4 regions of the Kluyvera intermedia genome follow, and region 3 is predicted to be linked to each of the others. Evidence: predicted binding sites of a transcription regulator. Region 3 holds the regulator's gene; each other region holds the start of a gene.
What was found. The regulator CRP, encoded in region 3, controls carbon source genes, mostly activating them, when cyclic AMP is high. The targets are predictions, from matches to a motif close to ATGTGANNNNNNTCACAT.
Positions count from the first base shown of each region.

Region 1 (3,492 bases), 2.1 Mb from region 3:
CGCTGCACGGTTACTGCAAAACTGCGCTGATGATGCTGGTTGGTAGTATTAACCGGGTCATTCGTCCGCGTCTTAAGCTTCACTAATTTCGCTGTTGTTTCCCGGCGGCGATGTGCCTGGCCGGGCTACTGTTTGTGCTGTTGTTTCCCGGCGGCGATGTGCCTGGCCGGGTTACTGTTTGTGCCGTTGGTTTTCCAGCGGCGCTGTGCCTTATCAGGCCCACAGGTTGATAGAGTAGCCCGGCCAAGCGCAGCGCCGCCGGGTGGCTCAGAATCCTCTGAAACCCTCACTCCCCCCTATAAAACACTTCTTTTGCGTCTTTGTCTGATTGGCTGTGCTAACAAATCGTTGCACAATTGTCAGTAATTGCAACAAAGGAGGAAGTCCCGTGAATAAATCTATGTTGGCGGGTATGGGTATTGGCGTCGCAGCCGCACTTGGGGTTGCTGCCGTAGCGAGTATGAACGTTTTCGACCGTGGCCCACAGTATGCCCAGGTCGTCTCTTCTACACCCATCACGGAAACCGTTAAAAATCCCCGTAAAGAGTGCCGAAACGTGACGGTGACGCACCGTCGACCGGTGCAAGATGAAAACCGTATCGCTGGTTCCGTCCTCGGTGCCGTTGCCGGTGGGGTCATTGGTCATCAGTTTGGCGGTGGTCGCGGTAAAGATGTTGCCACCGTTGTCGGTGCGTTAGGGGGCGGCTATGCCGGTAACCAGGCGCAGGGCGCGATGCAGAATAATGATACTTACACTACGACCGAACAGCGTTGTAAAACGGTGTATGACAAGTCTGAGAAAACGCTCGGGTATGATGTCACCTATAAAATTGGCGACCAGCAGGGGAAAATCCGTATGGATAAGAACCCAGGCAGCCAAATCCCGTTGGATAACAATGGCCAGCTTGTTCTTAATAAAGCCTAAAATAGCGTTACAATAGTATTCGCCCCGCTGCCATATTGATAGCGGGGCGTTTTTTTTAGGATTGTATAATCATTTGTGGCCACAGACGCAGCGTTGTTTCAATAATCTGCATCAGCGTTTCAAAGCTTGCCCCTTCACGAGCGCTTATCGACATTCCCTGCAAAATACAGCCCAGGAACAGCGCCAGTTCTTTGACGTTTTTCTCAGCCGGGATTTCACCGCGTGCCTGACGCAGTTGCAGGAACTGGCATAGCGTCTGTTCTTGCACCGCATGACGGGACTTGATGGTTTTTGCAATCTCTTTAGACGATGCCGCGAGCGCCGCTGACGTGTTGATCATAAAACAGCCCGCAGGAGTGTCTTTGCTGGTAAAGCAGGTCGCCACAGCGGTGAAGTAATTTCTTAACGCTTCAGTGACCGTCTGCTCTTCGCAAAACAGGCAAGCTTCATTTTTCGAGGCAAAGTGCGAAATATAGTGATCGAGAACGGCGCGAAAGAGCCCCTCTTTGTTCGCAAACTCAGCATACAGCGTTGGCGCTTTCGCACCCGTCGCCTCGACAAGGTCAGAGAGAGACGTTGCTTCATAGCCATACTGCCAGAAAAGCGTCATCGCTTTATCAAGCGCCGCTTCCCGGTCGAATACTTTCGGTCGACCACGGCCTTTTTTCGCGCAACTTTGCGTGTCAGTTGTCATCGTGCCGCCTACCTTAGTCGGTTTTAGTGAACGTCCATTATAAAAATAATCGTCGGCAGGGGCTAGCGCTTCCGTGACAAAAATAAATGAAACATATTCATATGAAATATATATGAATTTTAATTAACTAAACGATCGTTATAAAAATAGCGTTGACGTGTGATGCAGATCTCATTATGATTATCTTATCGATCGTTAAGTTAATGACGTCTGACCTACAAAAATCATCTGCAAAGGTAATAATTATGAAAAACGTAAAAACTCTGGCCATCGCAGCCGTTCTAAGTTCACTGTCATTTGCAAGTTTCGCCGCTGTTGAAGTGCAGTCCACTCCAGCAGATCAGCAAAAAGTCGGCAGCATCGCTGCAACTGCGGGTCCAAACCTGGCGTCGCTGGAACAAGAATTGTCACAGAAAGCTGATGCGATGGGTGCGAAATCATTCCGTATCACTTCAGTAAGCGGTCCGAATACCCTCCACGGTACCGCGGTTATCTATAAATAAGCATTAAAACCCTCATAATGCTTTAATATACCACTGCGATAAAAAAGGCCCTGAGCGTAACCCGCTCAGGGCCTTTTCTTTTATAGGCTATTTACTACATATTCTGCTGGGAAACCGCGTCATGGCGGCTGACATCAACCGGCATGCCTGAACGCACATCCATTGCTTTATTCATCACTTCACCGTCGGTATTGGCATTTTGACTGAACGCTTTCATACCGGCGTTGAGGACGATTGGTAGCGTTTGCGGATCGTCATCAATATGCTCTGACAGCGGCTGATGGACTTCCACCCAATGCACGCCATTGGGCTCAATTGACGCTTTAATCGGTGTGTTGATGATATTCACTTTGGTGCCCGGCTTCACTTCATCAAACAGCGCTTTAATATCACCGTCACGCAGACGAATACAGCCTGAGCTGACGCGCATCCCGATACCAAAATCGGCGTTGGTTCCGTGTAATAGATAGACGCCACCGTAGGCCGCGAGGCGAATGGCATGGTGGCCCATTGGGTTATCCGGGCCGGCTGGCATCACTGCCGGGAGATCAACGCCTTGTGCTTTATAGCGTGCGCGAATATTAGCGGTCGGCGTCCAGGTTGGGTTTGCCCGCTTATCGGACACGGTGGTGACCATCGTCGGGGTTATTGTATCGCCGCCCAGTTGGCCGATACCGATAGGGTAGACCGTCACCTTATTGCTGCCCGGCGGATAATAGTAAAGACGCAGCTCCGCCAGATTGAGCACAATCCCTTCACGCGGCACGTCTGGCAGCAGGGTTTGCAGTGGGATGGTCAACACGCTGCCAGCGCGAGGAACGTAAGGATCGACGCCGGGATTGGCCTGTAACAGTGCCAGAAAGCCGACGTTATATTTCTTGGCGATGGCTTCCAGCGAGCCGCCGTTATTTTCCACCACATGGAAACGGTTCTCACCCACCAGGCGGCTGCCCGGTGGCGGTAAGGGCCAGGTGTTGGCGCTGACCGGTAACACAATACTAGCGGCGAGAGCGAATCCCAGCAGCCAGCGTGTAAGTCGCAGAGTTTGATGCATCACGCTAATCCCCAAAGTTGCAAAATGTTACTTAAAAGTTAAAGCGACTATTATGCGGAAATAAACTGTAGGGAAGGGACACAGGATTGAAAGATTACGTAAATGCGGCCCCGATGTGGGGCCGCTGGTGGTTTAGAAGGACATTTTGACCGTCATTTGCACTTCACGTGGATCGCCAATCTGGTTGCCCAAATTGTTGCTGGCGATGGACGAGGTGTAGTAAGTCTTATCAAACAGGTTTTTGACGTTGAGCTGTAGCGTGACCGGATACTGCAACTTCATTTTATAAGCGGCAAAGACATCGGCAACCGCATAA
Region 1 covers NZ_CP139986.1:2,619,152-2,622,643, reverse strand. Annotated here, with positions in the region: gene U0026_RS12695 (NAD(P)/FAD-dependent oxidoreductase) at 1-86, shown strand, start outside; gene U0026_RS12690 (glycine zipper 2TM domain-containing protein) at 389-925, shown strand; gene U0026_RS12685 (TetR/AcrR family transcriptional regulator) at 981-1,619, opposite strand; gene bhsA (multiple stress resistance protein BhsA) at 1,865-2,122, shown strand; gene ldtC (L,D-transpeptidase LdtC) at 2,217-3,176, opposite strand; gene U0026_RS12670 (TonB-dependent siderophore receptor) at 3,309-3,492, opposite strand, start outside.
Region 1: bhsA (multiple stress resistance protein BhsA) is a predicted target of CRP. The motif match lies at 1,777-1,794, and genes of this name have one in related genera.

Region 2 (3,492 bases), 480 kb from region 3:
TAATACTGCCAGGGCCAGTACTTTCTTAAACATTTGCTATCCCTCAATTGAAATCATGTTTCTTTATTATGAAATTGGATTTTATTTTTTAAGAATATGCATTTTAGTGATCAAGATCGTAATTGTTTGTTTCATAAAAAGTGTCACACGAAGGACGTGATTAAGCTCAACAAAAAACAGACATAAACTCAAAAAAATAGAACGCAGATCACACAAACTGATTTAACCTGAATTATATTTTCAATAATTTACTTAACTTACAACAAGTTAACCAAAAACAAATAACCACCGTTATTTTTATTAATGGTGATAATTTGTCAGCAATTAATACCAATGGTTAGCATAAGCTAATGAGTCGTATGTGTAATAGACACAAATAAACATAAATGCATTAAGGAATGGGCTAGACGAAATCGTTTTTTTAAACTCGATAATCAGGATGCAGAAACAAAAAAAGACCTCAAATGAGGTCTTCCTTAGCCAATGTAATTTGAAAGGAAATAACTAAATATCTCGTTCCACCGCGAGCGCCACACCCTGACCGCCACCAATGCATAACGTCGCTAGCCCCTTGCGAGCATCACGTTTAACCATCTCGTGCACCAGTGAAACAAGGATACGACAACCGGATGCGCCAATAGGATGCCCCAGCGCAATCGCCCCGCCGTTAACATTCACTTTCTGCTCATTCCATTCGAGCATTCTGCCAACCGAAATAGCCTGCGCGGCAAAGGCCTCATTGGCCTCAATCAGATCGACATCACTGAGCTGCCAGCCCGCCCGCTCAAGGCAACGACGCGTGGCATAAACCGGTGCAATTCCCATTAATGCCGGATCGACACCGACGCTGGCAAACGCACGAATCCTGGCAAGGATCGGCAGCCCCAGCTCCAGCGCTTTGCTTTCGCTCATCATCAGTACCGCAGCGGCACCGTCATTAATAGAAGAGGCGTTACCAGCAGTCACTGAACCGGCACTTTCAAAGGAGGGAATAAGCTGCGCCAGCCCTTCAGCACTGGGGTCTGTTTGCGGCTGTTCATCGGTATCCACAACCTGAGAGCCGCCGCCCGGCAGCGAATTATTGACCGGTACGATTTCCTCGCAAAAACGCCCCGAATCAATCGCCTTACGCGCTTTTTGCTGCGAGCTCAGCGCCCACGCATCTTGTTGCTCGCGGCTGATTCCGTATTCGCGCGCCAGATTTTCTGCCGTGACGCCCATATGGTAATCATTGAAGGCATCCCACAGGCCGTCATGAACGAGGCTATCAATCAACTGACTGTTGCCAAGCTGTGCGCCAGTTCGGCTGTCGGTCAACACGTGCGGGGCGCGACTCATATTCTCCTGTCCGCCCGCAATCACCACGTCCGCCTCACCGCATTGAATCGCCTGGGTTGCGAGATGTAGCGCCTTAAGACCAGAACCGCAAACGTCGTTAATGGTGATTGCCGAAACGGTATTAGGCAGCCCGCCTTTAATCGCCGACTGCCGCGCGGGATTTTGTCCGGTGCCCGCCGTCAATACCTGCCCAATTATCACTTCATCAATAACGGCGGCGGAAATTCCGCTGCGAGTGACCAGGGCATTGATCACAAGGCTGCCCAGTTCCACGGCAGAATGACGCGCCAGCGCCCCCTGAAAACAACCGATGGGCGTCCGGACAGCACCTACGATAACGACATCTTTCATCTCAACCTCAGCGCAAATTAATCCGCACATAGTAGATGATTGTTATCAAATTTTTTCGTAGTTGTTTAAAAAAAGTGAGTTTTATCACAAAGGAAATTCGTATCCCGCACATTATGCCGGAACCTGCTGTAGGTACTGTCGTAGCCAGCTTCCCGCGGCGCCCAATGGCGCTTCTTTGTGCCAAAGTAAATCGATAGAAACCGACATCGGCCAACCGGCAATATCCAGCATCGTAAGCTCTGCGGAACGGGAGAATTCCTCCACCAGCGCGCAAGGTAATGCACACCAGCCGAGTCCCTGCGCCGCCATACTCAACAACATCAGATAGTTGGGTGCAGACCACACGGGCCCTCGCGCTGGCGTATTCTGTTTTTCGAGATAGGTGTTCAGGCGCAGTTCACGCCAAGTTTGTAAAAGCTCCCACTCCACACCGCGTTGTTCAACAAGCGGGTGAGTGGGCGAAACGTAGATAGCCATTCGGGTCTGCATAGGCAGCCGGGTATGCCCGATATCGGTAGGATAGTCATCTCGCGCTTCAATTAAGCCAACCTGAGCACGTCCTTTTTGCAGCAAATCAATAACGTCATCATCCTCCCCCACCAGGCATTCAAACTCAGTATGCGGAAACCGACTGTCGAACTGCGCCAGCAGATCTTCCAGCACATCGGGATGCAGCGTATCGGAAAGAACAAACGCCAGCCGCGCTTCCGTTTCACCGCTTAACGACACCGCCAGTTCGTCCAGCCGCTCGCTGGCCGCCAGAATCGCCTGGACATAACTCAAGACGCGCTGCCCCTCGGCGGTCAGTACCGGCTGACGAGCGCGACGATCAAACAGCGTGACGCCGATATCCGCCTCCAGATGAGCGATAGCCGTACTGATGGTGGACTGGCTTTTACGCAAACGTCGGGCCGCCGCAGAGAACGATCCGCAGGCCACGGTTTCGACAAATGCCGTCAGGGCTTCAGGAGAATAACGCATGAAGTATCTACTTTATCGATGGGTTCTATCTTTTACTTATCATAATTACCCATAAAATACCCACAACAACGTTCAAAAATTGAAAGGTCATCAAATGCAGCACGATTCATTACATCGCAGAAAACTCCCGGAGCGTATCTTCCATGCCGTTTGCTTTGAGGGGATCGCCACGGCGATCCTCGCGCCAACCGCCGCCTGGCTGATGCAGCGTTCCGTCGTGGAAATGGGCGGCTTAACGATCATCCTCGCCACCACCGCCATGATCTGGAACATCATCTATAACGCGGGCTTCGACCGACTGTGGCCGGTTACTCGCGTGAAACGCACCGCCAAAGTTCGCGCCTTGCACGCATTGGGTTTTGAATGTGGGTTCATCGTCATCGGCGTGGGCATTGTGTCATTCGTCCTGGGCGTCACGCTGCTACAGGCGTTCACTCTGGAAATAGGCTTCTTCTTGTTCTTTCTGCCCTACACCATGCTCTATAACTGGGTCTACGACACCCTGCGTGAGCGGGTGATTAAGCGTCGTTTAGCCCGTCACTGTGCATAAAATCACGCGATATTTCAGACCGATAGGTGTCGGTCTGAAAATGCTCAGCCACACGAAAAGCTAATTATGGTAAATTATCCGCCATTTTTTCGGTTTTATGGTTGATATATTCAGACAATGTCTAAAATTTGGTCTAAAGAAGAGACGCTCTGGAGCTTTGCCTTATATGGCACTGCCGTCGGAGCAGGAACCCTGTTCCTGCCCATCCAGTTGGGTGCCGCAGGCGCCGTGGTGCTGTTTATTACCGCCCTCGTCGCCTGGCCCCTGACGTA
Region 2 covers NZ_CP139986.1:950,704-954,195, reverse strand. Annotated here, with positions in the region: gene U0026_RS04600 (oligogalacturonate-specific porin KdgM family protein) at 1-33, opposite strand, end outside; gene U0026_RS04595 (acetyl-CoA C-acetyltransferase) at 505-1,689, opposite strand; gene U0026_RS04590 (LysR family transcriptional regulator) at 1,801-2,670, opposite strand; gene U0026_RS04585 (multidrug/biocide efflux PACE transporter) at 2,765-3,220, shown strand; gene U0026_RS04580 (amino acid permease) at 3,338-3,492, shown strand, end outside.
Region 2: U0026_RS04595 (acetyl-CoA C-acetyltransferase) is a predicted target of CRP. The motif match lies at 1,762-1,779, and genes of this name have one in related genera.

Region 3 (3,492 bases):
GCCACAGCCAGAGCATACCGCCGAAGGCAATCAGGCAGCCGATGATGGTGTCGATAAAGCGGGCAACGATAAACTGTTCACCATTTAACGTGAGAATTTGTAGGGTATATACCGCCGTGACGGTAAAACCAACGGTGGCCCAACCATAGCTGCGGCGAATAATCAGGTAGCTGCTGAGTGTGATAACCAGCATCCCGGCAAGCGCTAGCCCTTGTGGTGCGTGGAAGTGCAGGGCGATGGCTGCAATCACCAGACCAGCAAGCGTACCTGCTGCCCGATGGAAAATTCGTACGCGGGTTGCGCCATAGCCGTTTTGCGTTACCAGCAGTACCGTCATCAGGATCCAATACGGTTTTGGCAGATGCAGCGCTGTGCCCATCAGGCTAGCGATACTCAGCATGACGCTTAGCCTGCCCGCGTTGCGCAGGGCGGGGGATTTTAGCGACAGGTAGCTCTTGATTGCCGGGAACAACGGCAGGCGACGTTCTTTATCCGCCATCAGGTCTCGCGGATACAGTGGGCGCTGGGCTCGTAACACTCTGGCGATTCGGCTGAAGTGCCAGGCGCAGAACTGGCCGACCGGATTATCAGGATGTTGGTCAGCGATTTTTTCCAGCGCGCCAATCTGCTTGTCCATGGTGAAACGGCTAGGGTAGCGGTGGTAGAGAATATCATCCGCCAGCACGCGCAAACGTGCGGCGACGGTCTGAGCGTTCCAGCGGATCACTGCTTCCGCGTGGCTACGCTCAACGAGCTTTTGCACCTCTTCCGGCTGGTGCAGGCTAACGGAGATATGCTCCTGTAAATCCAGCCCTACCTGAAAAGCGCGCAGCAGGCGTTTGTAATCGTTGTGCTGGTTCGCCGCCAGCATGTGCAGCTGCTGGTAGCATTGGGAGATTAAATCCACCACCTTTTGCTGACGGTTTAACAGCGGTGGCAGCGCAGTGCTGGGGTCAGTATGCTGAGTCAGCAGGCTGTACTTGGCTTCACAGTAGTCGGCGAGCTGGCGATAGAGCAGGCTCAGCGATTCGCGCAGCGGCTGTTCGCGCCACATCCAGAACCACCACCAGTTAAATAATCCGTACCACAGTGTGCCGAGCGCATAGAGCAGTAGCGGCTGCCAGATAGGCATATTGCCCGCAAGACTGAGGGTGAAAATAGCGGCAATCAGCGAGGCGGGTAGCAGTCGTCCATGTAACGCGCTGATTTCAGCTGTCACCCCAAGTAAAAGGGCGAGCACGGTCAGGATGAGCGGTAGCGGGACCTCTTTTGCCAGTAATAGCTGTACCGCCAGACTGCATCCGGCAAACAGGCAGCCGCCGATAGTCAGACGTTTGAAAAAACGTTTATGCGGGGTATCAAGACCGGCGATATTGCAGCAAGCGGGAACTAACGAGAACAGCAGGCCTTGTTGAAGATGGCCGAAGAGCAGGCCAATGGCGACCGGCAAACATAACACCAGCGTTTGCCGCAGTGCATAGTTGACTTCCGGGTGGTAAATCAGCCTGCGCCACATGAGGGGAAACAAAAACGGCATACTGCGTTAGCACTATGCCGTTTTGGCTGGATCAGCGGGTGCCGTAGACGACAATCGTTTTGCCGTGTGCGGAGATCAGATTTTGATCTTCCAGCATTTTCAGAATACGGCCCACGGTTTCGCGGGAACAACCAACGATCTGACCGATTTCCTGACGGGTGATTTTAATCTGCATACCGTCTGGGTGGGTCATTGCGTCCGGCTGTTTGGCCAGATTCAGCAGGGTCTGGGCGATACGTCCGGTCACGTCCAGGAATGCCAGGTTGCCGACTTTTTCAGAGGTAATCTGCAGACGACGTGCCATTTGCGAAGACAAACGCATCAGGATGTCTGGGTTTACCTGAATCAGCTGACGGAATTTTTTATAAGAGATTTCAGCAACTTCACAAGCGGTTTTTGCCCGTACCCATGCGCTGCGTTCCTGGCCTTCTTCGAACAGGCCTAACTCGCCGATAAAGTCACCCTGGTTGAGGTAAGAGAGGATCATCTCTTTGCCTTCTTCATCCTTGATGAGTACAGCCACTGAGCCTTTGACGATGTAATACAGCGTTTCAGCTTTTTCACCCTGGTGAATCAGCGTGCTCTTCGATGGGTACTTATGAATATGGCAATGAGACAAGAACCATTCGAGAGTCGGGTCTGTTTGCGGTTTGCCAAGCACCATGCGCGGTTATCCTCTGTTATAAGCTCTTCCCAGCGGCAAAAACATTGCAGCCACTGGTTGCAATAGTATCCTTCCCGTTACCTGGGAAGTCGGCTGTCGAATCGTGCCGCAGCCTGTAATGTGATGTCCTCTGCATACATGCAGTACGTTTATGTATTACCGTAGCATCCCGACTGTTTTAGCATAGCTTTCGGCGCGTGTCTCCTGGTGTCTCGCTTCAGCATGACGGCGATCGCCTTCCATTGCGAGAATTGTTATGTACGCGTAATCTGAGAAGAAAATTGCAACCTGGGAGTTAAATAATATGCAAGCGCGTGTGAAATGGATTGAAGGCTTAACCTTCCTCGGTGAGTCCGCTTCAGGCCACCAGATTTTGATGGACGGCAACTCGGGTGATAAAGCCCCAAGCCCGATGGAAGTGGTCCTGATGGCAGCCGGTGGCTGTAGTGCAATTGATGTGGTTTCCATTTTGCAAAAGGGTCGCAATGACGTCACTGATTGCGAAGTGAAACTGACTTCCGAACGTCGTGAAGAGGCGCCGCGCCTGTTCACACATATCAACCTGCACTTCATCGTGACGGGTAAGGATCTTAAAGATGCCGCGGTTGCTCGTGCGGTGTCCCTGTCTGCTGAGAAATACTGCTCGGTTGCGCTGATGCTCGAAAAAGCGGTGAATATCACCCACTCTTATGAAGTGATTGAAGGCTAATTGCATATGACACGTAGCCCGGCCAAGCGCAGCGCCGCCGGGAACGCTGTTAACGCCGTTTAGCTTCTTCCTTCCATCAAACGCTGCACCAGCGGCATCATGATGAGCTCCATCGCCAGCCCGAGCTTGCCGCCGGGAACCACCAGCGTATTCATGTGCGAAATAAACGATCCTTGCAGCATCGCCAGCAGCCACGGGTAATCGATGTTATCAAGATTACGGAAGTGAATGACCACAAAGCTCTCATCGAGCGATGGAATGCTTTTGGCGGCGAAAGGGTTTGAAGTATCGACCGTCGGGACGCGCTGGAAGTTGATATGTGTGCGGGAAAATTGCGGCGTAATGTAGTTGATGTAGTCCTCCATCGAACGCACCACCGAATCCATCACCGCTTCACGCGAGTGCCCGCGCTCGCTGGTGTCGCGGATCATTTTCTGGATCCACTCAAGGTTAACGATAGGCACCACGCCCACCAACAAATCCACATGGCGCGCGACATCATTTTGTGGCGTCACTACGCCGCCGTGTAGCCCTTCATAGAACAAGACATCGGTTGGCTCCTGCAAGGGTTGCCAGGGGGTG
Region 3 covers NZ_CP139986.1:470,012-473,503, forward strand. Annotated here, with positions in the region: gene U0026_RS02120 (YccS/YhfK family putative transporter) at 1-1,516, opposite strand, end outside; gene crp (cAMP-activated global transcriptional regulator CRP) at 1,569-2,201, opposite strand; gene U0026_RS02130 (OsmC family protein) at 2,506-2,910, shown strand; gene U0026_RS02135 (phosphoribulokinase) at 2,970-3,492, opposite strand, start outside.

Region 4 (3,492 bases), 570 kb from region 3:
CAGGCCTGGTCAAGTTGAGTGGTCATGCGCAAAGCTCCTTTGTCTGTCGTTGTTGCTGAAACTGCGCAATGTAGTGAGCAATTTCATTATCTGGATTAGGGGTAAAAGTTGTGAGGCCGTAGTTATGGCTCACCACCTTGCGGAAATCGTCGACGTTGGACAGTTCATCCAGCGTCATCAGTTGAATACCAATATTGCCGAGGGTAGAGGCTTCAATCGGGCCTGCGACCACGGTTATCCCACACGCATCGGCGCACAGCTGGTTTAGCAATTGGTTCTGGCAGCCGCCGCCGACAATATGAAGCTGGCTAAACGGCCTACCGCGCAGTTGCGCCAGTTCGTTCAGAACATCCGCGTACAGCAGCGCCAGGCTATCGAAAATACAGCGAGCGAGTTCAGCGGCGCTGGTCGGCACCGGCTGCGCGCTTTCACGGCAGGCGGCCTGAATTTCAGCGCTCATGTTTTCCGGGTTGATAAAACGATCGTCGTTCGGGTTAATCAGGCAGTGACAGGCCGGCAGCTTGGCCGTTTCGGCAATCAGCGTTGCCAGGCAACTGATGTTTTGCTCTTTCAAGACGCGCTGTAATAGCCACAACCCCATAATGTTTTTCAGCACCCGGTAACGGCCTTCTGCACCGCCTTCATTGGTGATGTTGGCGCGCTGGGCTTGCTCGCTGGTGTAAGGTTTTTTGCTTTCAAAGCCCATCAACGACCAAGTGCCGGAAGAGAGATAGGCGGCGTCAGTATCTGCTAATGGTGAGGCGATAACGGCGCTGGCGGTATCGTGACTGGCCACGGCAACCACCGGGATATGATTACCCTGCGGGCAAATCCAGTGACCGACCACATTGCCGGGATGCGTTGGCGTACCGAACCATGACGGCGGTGCGCCGGTCCAGTTCAGCAGGTCTTCATCCCAGTTATCACTGTCGATATTGACGAGCTGGGTGGTGGTTGCATTGGTGTATTCCCAGTTCATCTTTCCGGTGAGGCGGTAGCCGAAATAGTCTGGGATCAACAAGGCATGAGCGGCCTGTGATACGAGATCCGGCTGCTGCTCAACCAGCGCACGAAGCTGATATAACGTGTTAAACGGCAGAAATTGAATGCCACTGCGACGGTAAATATCACCTTTACCCAACTGCTCCATGGCGAGGGCCATCACGCCGTCGGTGCGCTTGTCGCGATACGCCACCGGCAGGCCAACCCGCTGACCGTTTTTATCCAGCAGCACATAGTCCACGCCCCAGGTATCGATACCGATGCTGTCGATAAGAATGCCTTCTTCGCAAACCTTGTTGAGGCCGATACGGATCTCGGCTTCCAGCCCATCGATATCCCAGGTGTCAAAACCCGCCTGCTTATGCAGATTGTTGACGAAACGGTGGATTTCGCGCAGTGACAGCAAGCGTGTGTCGGCATCAAAACGCGCCAGCATTACACGTCCGCTTGAGGCGCCTAAATCGACGGCCACGCAATGGCGAAAAGTCATGGTAAGAGTCCTTCTAAGAGTCATTACCGATTAGTCTAAAAAAGGGGTGATGAAACAACCTTCTCGTTACTGACAGTCGCCATAGGGCGCTGGCAAGAAAGCAAAGGTGAACGTGAGGGAGTTCACAAATTCTTGCGATGGCACTGGGTTAAGGGGGTGTGATGGTGAGCGCATTTCCCGATCTTTCCGGCTATTTCTTGAAAAAACGACCGGATTTGCGCGCTTTACTGTCAAAACGTCAAGGTCAGATCGCTCATCGGATATTACTATCCTGATAACTTTTCTCATCTGGCGGGAGTCGTTATGACCGTACTACACAGCGTGGATTTCTTCTCTTCAGGTCACCTGCCCGTTGCTATCGAACAACGACTTCCGCAGGGCGCATTTCCTGAGCATCATCATGATTTTAATGAGATTGTTATCGTCGATCATGGATCGGGTATTCATGTGTTCAATGGTCAGCCGCATACAATTTGCGGCGGAACAGTGTGCTTCGTCCGCGACTTTGACCGACATCTGTATGAGCATACCGATAACCTGTGCCTGACCAATGTGTTGTATCGCGCACCAGATGCTTTCCAGTTTTTGTCAGGGCTGAATAAGCTGTTACCGCAGGAGCAGGACGGTCACTATCCTTCCCATTGGCGCGTAAACCAGAGCACTTTGCAGCAGGTGCGGGCTATCGTCAGTCAGATGGAAGAGGTGAAGGACGGTATCGATATGATGTCGTTAGCCAACCGTGAGATTCTGTTTATGCAACTGCTGGTGTTGCTGCGTAAAGGCAGCCAGGAGCAAGGAGCGGAGGACAATGATGCGCGGCTCAATCAGCTGATGGCCTGGCTTGAAGATCACTTCGCAGAAGAGGTGTGCTGGGAAGGGCTGGCAGAGAGTTTCTCTTTATCGCTGCGCACGCTGCATCGCCAGCTCAAGCACTGTACTGGTTTAACGCCGCAGCGTTATCTCAATCGCCTGCGCCTGATTAAGGCGCGGCATCTGTTGCGCCATAGCGATGACAGCGTGACCGACATTGCCTACCGCTGTGGTTTTGGCGACAGCAACCACTTCTCAACCTTGTTCCGCCGGGAATTTAACTGGTCACCGCGGGATATTCGTCAGGGACGTGACACGTTGCTCCAGTAACGCGAGGACAATCACCGTTTTTTAGCGCAAAACGGCGAATAATAATCGGCTGTGAGTCGAGAGGTATCCGCGTGTCCGGTCAGTTAATCCTGCGAAAATCTGAATTTTTTACCAGCCCGGCGCAGGCCGTGGCGGTGGCTGACCGCTATCCACAGAATGTTTTTGCTGAACATACACATGATTTTTACGAGCTGGTGATGGTCTGGCGCGGCAACGGCTTACATATCCTCAATGACCGCCCCTATCGGATTACACGCGGCGACCTCTTTTACATCCGCGCTGAAGATAAGCACTCCTACGCCTCTGTTAACGATCTGGTTTTACAAAATATTATCTACTGTCCCGAGCGCTTAAAGCTCAACCTCGATTGGGTATCCCATATTCCAGGATTGCACGGTTCACACTGGGCGCCGCACTGGCGTATTGGCAGTACCGGCATGAACCAGGCGCGGCAAATCATGACCCAGCTTGAGCAGGAGAGTCGCAAAGATGACGCGCTGGCAAATGAGATGTCTGAACTGCTGTTTGCCCAGCTGGTGGTGTGCCTCAAACGCTATCGTTACGCCACCGATAACCAGAACGCGACACAGAGTGAGGCGCTGCTGGATAGGCTACTGACGGTGCTGGCGGGGAGCCTCAATCGTCCTTTTGCGTTGGATAGCTTCTGTGAGCAGCAGGCGTGCAGCGAACGCACGCTGCGCCAGCAGTTCCGTAGTCAGACCGGCATGACGGTGAACCACTACCTGCGTCAGCTACGAATTTGTCATGCGCAGTATCTTCTGCAACATACTGAACTGCTGATTGGTGAAGTGGCGATGCAGTGCGGGTTTGAGGACAGTAACTATTTTTCGGTAGTGTTT
Region 4 covers NZ_CP139986.1:4,636,098-4,639,589, reverse strand. Annotated here, with positions in the region: gene rhaA (L-rhamnose isomerase) at 1-26, opposite strand, end outside; gene rhaB (rhamnulokinase) at 23-1,492, opposite strand; gene rhaS (HTH-type transcriptional activator RhaS) at 1,796-2,632, shown strand; gene rhaR (HTH-type transcriptional activator RhaR) at 2,704-3,492, shown strand, end outside.
Region 4: rhaS (HTH-type transcriptional activator RhaS) is a predicted target of CRP. The motif match lies at 1,649-1,666, and genes of this name have one in related genera.